2 regions of the Pseudoalteromonas sp. SW0106-04 genome follow, and region 2 is predicted to be linked to the other one. Evidence: predicted binding sites of a transcription regulator. Region 2 holds the regulator's gene; the other holds the start of a gene.
What was found. The regulator sigma-54, encoded in region 2, starts transcription at its own class of promoters, with help from an activator protein. The targets are predictions, from matches to a motif close to GTTGGCACGNNNNTNGNNT.
Positions count from the first base shown of each region.

Region 1: a site for sigma-54 is predicted at 2,242-2,260, ahead of W04_RS13020 (PAS domain-containing sensor histidine kinase). Genes of this name have one in related genera too.

Region 1 is NZ_BCAI01000011.1:37,335-40,757, forward strand. It holds gene W04_RS13010 (sigma-54 dependent transcriptional regulator) at 57-1,487, shown strand; gene W04_RS13015 (DNA-3-methyladenine glycosylase I) at 1,548-2,123, opposite strand; gene W04_RS13020 (PAS domain-containing sensor histidine kinase) at 2,296-3,411, shown strand; gene W04_RS13025 (sigma-54 dependent transcriptional regulator) at 3,404-3,423, shown strand, end outside.
Region 2 is NZ_BCAI01000002.1:305,083-308,505, forward strand. It holds gene lptA (lipopolysaccharide transport periplasmic protein LptA) at 1-355, shown strand, start outside; gene lptB (LPS export ABC transporter ATP-binding protein) at 355-1,080, shown strand; gene W04_RS04080 (RNA polymerase factor sigma-54) at 1,105-2,601, shown strand; gene hpf (ribosome hibernation promoting factor) at 2,627-2,914, shown strand; gene ptsN (PTS IIA-like nitrogen regulatory protein PtsN) at 2,916-3,362, shown strand.

The sequences.
Region 1 (3,423 bases), on a different contig from region 2:
CCCTGAACTGCAATACAATCTAGAGTTATAACAATCGCTTAGTATTTGGCGGCGCGATGATCCTGATTCTAGATGACAATACGACTCGAGCCCAAGGGTTGAGCTCAGCATTAACCTTTGTGGGTGAGGCTAATGAACTGACCACCTCAGGTGATTTGTGTGCAAATATTGATAAGCACCACGAGCCCATTATTGTGCTCGGGGCACTCAATAACGGCGAACACCAGCAATTAATTAAAGCGCATCCAGAGTTACCATTTTTGTTAATTGGTGAAACGTTAAAGCCTTTATTAGATATCGCTAACGTCATTGGCCTTATAACCGAGCCTTTTCACCATGATGTAACCACCCAATTGCTCCATGACTGTCAGCAGTATGCGCGCATGAAGCCCACCCAAAGTGCGCACAATCCTAAAGCCTTCAATGGCTTAGTGGGGGATACTGAAGCCGTCAATCATGTTCGCTTTTTGATCTCTCAGGTGGCGAAAACGGAAGCAAATGTACTCATTCTTGGGGAGTCGGGCACGGGTAAAGAAGTGGTGGCTCGTAACGTACACCTTCTTTCGGGACGCAGTTCAGGCCCATTTGTGCCGGTAAACTGTGGCGCTATCCCCGGCGAATTATTAGAAAGCGAATTGTTTGGCCATGAAAAAGGCGCATTTACTGGCGCCATATCAGCGCGTAAGGGGCGCTTCGAGTTGGCTCAAGGTGGTACCTTGTTCTTGGATGAAATCGGCGATATGCCATTGCAAATGCAGGTTAAGTTACTGCGTGTATTGCAAGAGCGCACTTACGAGCGAGTGGGTGGTACCAAAGCCATTCAAGCCGACGTTCGAGTCATCGCAGCGACACACCGAAACCTAGAGCAAATGATTGAAGCGGGAGATTTCCGTGAGGATCTATACTATCGCTTGAACGTTTTCCCCATCGAGAACCCGGCGTTGCGTGAACGTGGCGATGATATTGGTTTGCTGCTCAAAGAGCTGACTAAGCGAACAGCCCAGCAAAGTGGTCAAAGCGTTAAGTTTACCGATCGTGCCATTGAAAGTTTAAAAGGCCATACGTGGCCCGGAAATATTCGAGAGCTCGGTAACCTTGTCGAACGCATGGTGATTATGTTTCCGGATCAAGTGGTTGATGTACCAGACTTACCGAAGAAGTATCAGCATCTTGATGTTGAAGCATTTGTTCCAGAGTACCCCGAAGAGCTATTAGAGCGCCAAGCCCTGAATGATATTTTCGGTGAAGGCTTTGTTGATGACGATGAGCAACTACCTGCTGAACATGAATCTGTAGCGGACAATATTGGGGTGTTGCCTGATGATGGGGTCAACCTCAAAGAATACCTTGCCGAGTTAGAAGTAAGTCTTATCACGCAAGCGCTTGAGCGCTATGACTATGTTGTTGCCCGTGCTGCGGAGGTGCTGGGCGTGCGTCGCACCACCTTAGTTGAGAAAATGAAGAAATATAATCTCAACCGCGATTAGCTTTGCCGCAGTAACACAAGCGGTGCCAGCGCCCCTTAAGCGGTTAACTCAGGTTCCAAGCTAATACAAAGCAATCACTTGCTCTTTGCGAAAGCATTGGTTGTGGTGGTCGTTAACCATGCCACAAGCCTGCATATGAGCGTATACTGTAGTGGATCCTAAAAATTTAAAGCCACGCTTTTTCAAATCTTTGGCAAAAATATCGGATTGTTCACTGGTTGCTAGGTAATCTTCAGGACTCGCGATGCTATTGACGCGCGGTCTGTCATTCACAAATTGCCATTGATACGCGCTAAAGCTACCAAACTGATGTTGAATCTCAATAAAGCGTTGGGCGTTATTAATAGCGGCATTAATTTTTAACTTATTGCGCACAATACCGGCATCATTGAGCAAGCGCGTGATGTCTTCGCCATCAAAAGCGGCGACAGTGTGAATATCAAAGTCAGCAAAAGCACGGCGGTAGTTGTCTCGTTTTTTTAAAATGGTATACCAGCTCAAACCAGCTTGTGCCGATTCGAGAGTAATAAACTCGAATAAGCGTTGATCATCATAAACAGGCACACCCCATTCATCGTCATGGTAGGCAACGTAATCGGGCTTGCTCAAGTCCACCCAGGCGCAGCGAATACACATAAAAACTCCTTGTAGAAAGCGTTATCAACTAATGTATCAGGTAACTGTTTTTTTATACAGTGTCATTTTTTTGATAGCAAAAAAATAATGTAACTTAATGAATATTAAATAAAATAAAGTTGGTACGTTTTGTGCTTTTATGGATTAAACCTTGTGTTTAAGAGTGAAAATCATGGCATTAGCGAGTGTTATCAACCCACAAATCCTTCATCATGGGCAGTTTAGTCCGGCATTAGCGCAAGAAGCTTACGTTGGAGAGCTGAGCGACTTACGGCTACAAGCCAGCTGGCTGAGTCATTTAGTCGATACCATGCCTGCGGGTGTGGTGGTGCTTGATGGACAGGGAATGATAGCCAAAGCCAATCAAATTGCCAGTGATATGTTAGGCGAGCCACTCGAAGGCGAGAAGTGGTTCGCGGTGATCCAGCGCTCATTCCGCCCGCAACAGGATGATGGCCATGAAGTGTCGTTGCGCGATGGACGGCGTATAAAACTAGAAATTCGCGCGCTTACGCCCGAGCCCGGGCAGCTTATTTTAATGACCGATTTAACGGAAACGCGTCGTTTGCAATCAAGAGTGGCGCACATGCAACGTTTAAGCGCGCTTGGCAAAATGGTCGCTACTTTAGCCCACCAAGTGCGTACACCGCTCTCGGCAGCCATGTTATATGGGGCCAACCTGGGTTCGTCGCGACTGAATAATCAATCGCGTGCCCACTGTCACGACAAACTGATGTCGCGTTTGAAAGATTTAGAAAACCAAGTGAATGATATGCTGTTGTTTGCCAAAAGTGGTGAGCAGCAAGTCGTTGAGCCGATGTCATTAGGGCAGTTACTCAATGATGTAAATTCTGGCAGTGAAGCCATGCTCAGCGAGCATGAAGCGCATCTACAAGTCCAGCTTCCTGAGCCCGATATTGAAGTCATGGGCAATCGTACAGCGTTGGCCAGTGCTATCAATAACCTGGTGCACAATAGCTTACAGGTGATAGGCAGTGGTGCGCATATTAAGATGCAGGCACGTCGTCAACGCACGAACAGTGATTATGTCGATATCATCATTAGCGATAATGGCCCAGGGATCAACGAAGAGATTATTGACAAAATTTTTGAGCCTTTTTTTACCACTAAGCGTCAGGGCACAGGTTTAGGCCTAGCTGTGGTTGCCTCAGTGGTGAATGCCCATAAGGGGCAAATAAAAGTAGAGAACCTTCAAAACGGTGGCGCGCAATTTACGCTAACGCTTCCTGTTTTGCACAGCAATACCCAGGAGCAGAGCAATGAATAACTATGTACTTGT
Region 2 (3,423 bases):
CGGCAAACGGGAAATAAAAGCTGACCGCCTTGAGGCTCACCGTCGTCCAGAATTGGGTGATAACAAGCAATTGCTCGTAGCCACCGGCTCACCAGCTGTGTACACCGAAGTGATGGAAGATGGCACTGAGATTTCTGCACAGGCGCTGGAAATTCGTTATGACGTCGCCTCTGAGACCCTTAAAATTCAAGGTGATGCTAAGATTGCCATGGCCGACCAGCATATCGTTGCCGAAACCATAAGCTATGATATTGCCAAACAGCTGATCACCGCCGAAAAGGATGAAAACTCCAGCACACGAGTGCGCACAACATTAACACCACAAAGTGACGATACGCCGGAGAAAGAGCAATAATGGCGACTCTTAAAGCACAAAAATTAGCAAAAAGCTATAAAGGCCGGGAGGTCGTCAAAAGTGTGGGCTTAGAAGTACAAGCAGGTAGTATCGTCGGCTTGCTCGGCCCTAATGGAGCCGGTAAGACAACTACTTTTTACATGATAGTTGGCTTGGTACCCAGTGATAAAGGCACCATCAGTATTGATGATGAGGATATCACCTTGATGCCGATGCACTCTCGTGCGCGCTTAGGTATTGGTTATTTACCGCAAGAATCATCTATTTTTCGAAAGCTGACAGTTTTTCAAAATTTGATGGCCATCCTGGAAACCCGCAAGGGCTTAAGCAAAGCAGAGCGTGAAAGCGAGCTTGAGGGCCTACTTGATGAGTTTAATATACAGCACATTCGAGACTCACAAGGAATGGCGTTATCTGGTGGCGAACGTCGCCGGGTAGAAATAGCGCGAGCATTGGCGGCAAACCCCAAGTTTATCTTGTTGGATGAACCTTTTGCTGGTGTCGACCCTATTTCAGTGTTAGATATAAAGAAAATCATAGAGCATCTGCGCAATCGTGGCATTGGTGTATTAATCACCGACCACAACGTGCGAGAGACCCTAGACGTATGTGAAACCGCATACATTGTTTCCCATGGCGAGCTCATTGCTTCTGGCACTCCAGAGCAAGTTCTTGCCGATCAAACGGTTCGCGACGTCTATTTGGGTGAGCAGTTTAGATTATAACGATTAAAGGATTGTTAGAGATACATGAGGCAATCATTACAGCTGCGCCTAGGCCAGCAATTAACAATGACCCCACAATTGCAGCAAGCGATTCGCCTGTTGCAGCTCAGTACTTTGGATCTCCAACAAGAAATTCAAGAGGCGTTGGACGCCAACCCATTACTTGAAGTTGAAGAAGACAATTACGCCGACAATAACGACAACCAAGAGCAAAAAGAGTCGACGTCCGACAACCAAAATAACGATACCGCCGAGACGGCCAGCGCCAGTAAGGATGAAGTTGAAAGTGCTGATGCCATGAACAACGAGTCCATCAGTGAAGACTTGCCCATGGATGTGTCTTGGGATGAGTATATTAGTGCGGCTCCCGTTGCCTCCTCTGGGCCTATGCCAGAAGATGAGTCTATCTACCAAGGCGAAACCACCGAGTCGTTACACGATTATTTAATGTGGCAGCTGCAATTAACACCTTTTAGTGCCACCGACGAGGCCATCGCCACAGCCATCATTGAAGCCATCAATGACAACGGCATTTTAACAGTCAGTTGTGAAGATCTGCTGGAAAGCTTGAATCATGATGAACAAGACGATGGTATCGAGCTTGATGAAATTGAAGCCGTTCTTAAGCGTATCCAACTCTTTGATCCAGTAGGAATTGGTGCGCGTTCTTTACAAGAGTGCTTGTTGATCCAGCTCAAGCAATTTGACCCACAAACCCCTTGGCTTGAAGAGACCAAAGAGGTAGTTTGTAACTATATTGATTTGCTTGGTAGTCGTGACTATCGCACCTTGATGAAAAAGACTAAGCTTAAAGAAGCGCAGTTAAAAGAGGTGATGACACTGATACACAGTTTAAATCCGACTCCTGCAGCCACGATTGTGCGAGAGCAGTCAGAGTATGTGATTCCAGATGTATCAGTGAAGAAAGTTAAAGGCCGCTGGGTGGTTGAATTAAACCCAGATAGTATGCCTAAGATCCGCGTTAACGATCACTATGCATCAATGTCGCGAAGCTGTAAGTCGCAAAGTGATAGTCAATTTATTCGCTCGCATTTACAAGAAGCGAAATGGTTTATAAAGAGCTTGGAACAACGCAATGATACGCTACTTAAAGTAACTAATTGCATTGTTCAACAACAACAGGCATTCTTTGAACATGGTGAAGAGGCAATGAAGCCAATGGTGCTTAATGACGTTGCCGAAATGGTGGAAATGCATGAGTCAACGATTTCCCGTGTGACCACCCAAAAGTATATGCATACACCACGGGGTATTTTTGAGCTGAAGTACTTTTTCTCCAGCCATGTTACAACCGAAAACGGAGGTGAATGCTCGTCCACAGCGATTCGAGCATTGATCAAAAAGCTAGTAGCTGCGGAGAATCCTGCTAAACCGTTGAGTGATAGCAAGATTGCCGACGTACTAGCCGAGCAAGGAATTAAAGTGGCTCGGCGCACGATTGCTAAATATCGTGAATCGCTAGCCATTCCACCGTCAAATCAGCGTAAAAGTTTGATATAGACGTTAGACAAGAAGGAAAATGCTTATGCAATTAAATCTTACCGGTCGTCACGTAGAAATCACTGACTCTCTTCGCAACTATGTGAATAGCAAATTTGCAAAATTAGAGCGTCACTTTGACCATATAAATAATGTGCATGTCATTCTTGATATTGAAAAACTAACACAAAAAGCAGAAGCTACTCTTCACGTTAACGGTGGTGAACTGTTCGCAACCGCAGAGCACCAGGATATGTATGCGGCGATCGACGGCTTAATTGATAAGCTCGACCGTCAAGTGATTAAACATAAAGAGAAATTATCTCGTCACTAACATGAACCTAGATTCACTCTTTACCAAGGACTGCAGCAAAGCTGCGGTCCTTTTTAATAGCAAAAAAAGAATGCTGGAGTACCTCTCTCAGGTGGCTCATCAGCACAGTCCTCACCTCAGCGAGCAATCGGTACTTGATGCTTTGCTAACCCGCGAAAAGCTGGGCAGTACTGGCATCGGCAAAGGCGTTGCTATTCCACATGGCCGTCTCGATGGTATCGACAGTACGATTGCCATTGTTGTAACCAATCGCGAAGCCATTAACTTTGATGCCATTGATAACCGTCCAGTGGATATCTTTGTCGCACTTTTAGTGCCGGCCAATGAGACTGAACAACACCTGAAGACCTTAGCGACAATTGCTGATAAACTAAAAGACAAACAACTGTGTAAACAACTGCGCTCGGCCAGCAGCGATCAAGAGCTTTATCAATTGATCGCCGACTAATGCGCGCCGTATTGATTCATGGTGTGGTTTAAATGTGCGTCTTGGGGTAAAACAAGGAGTT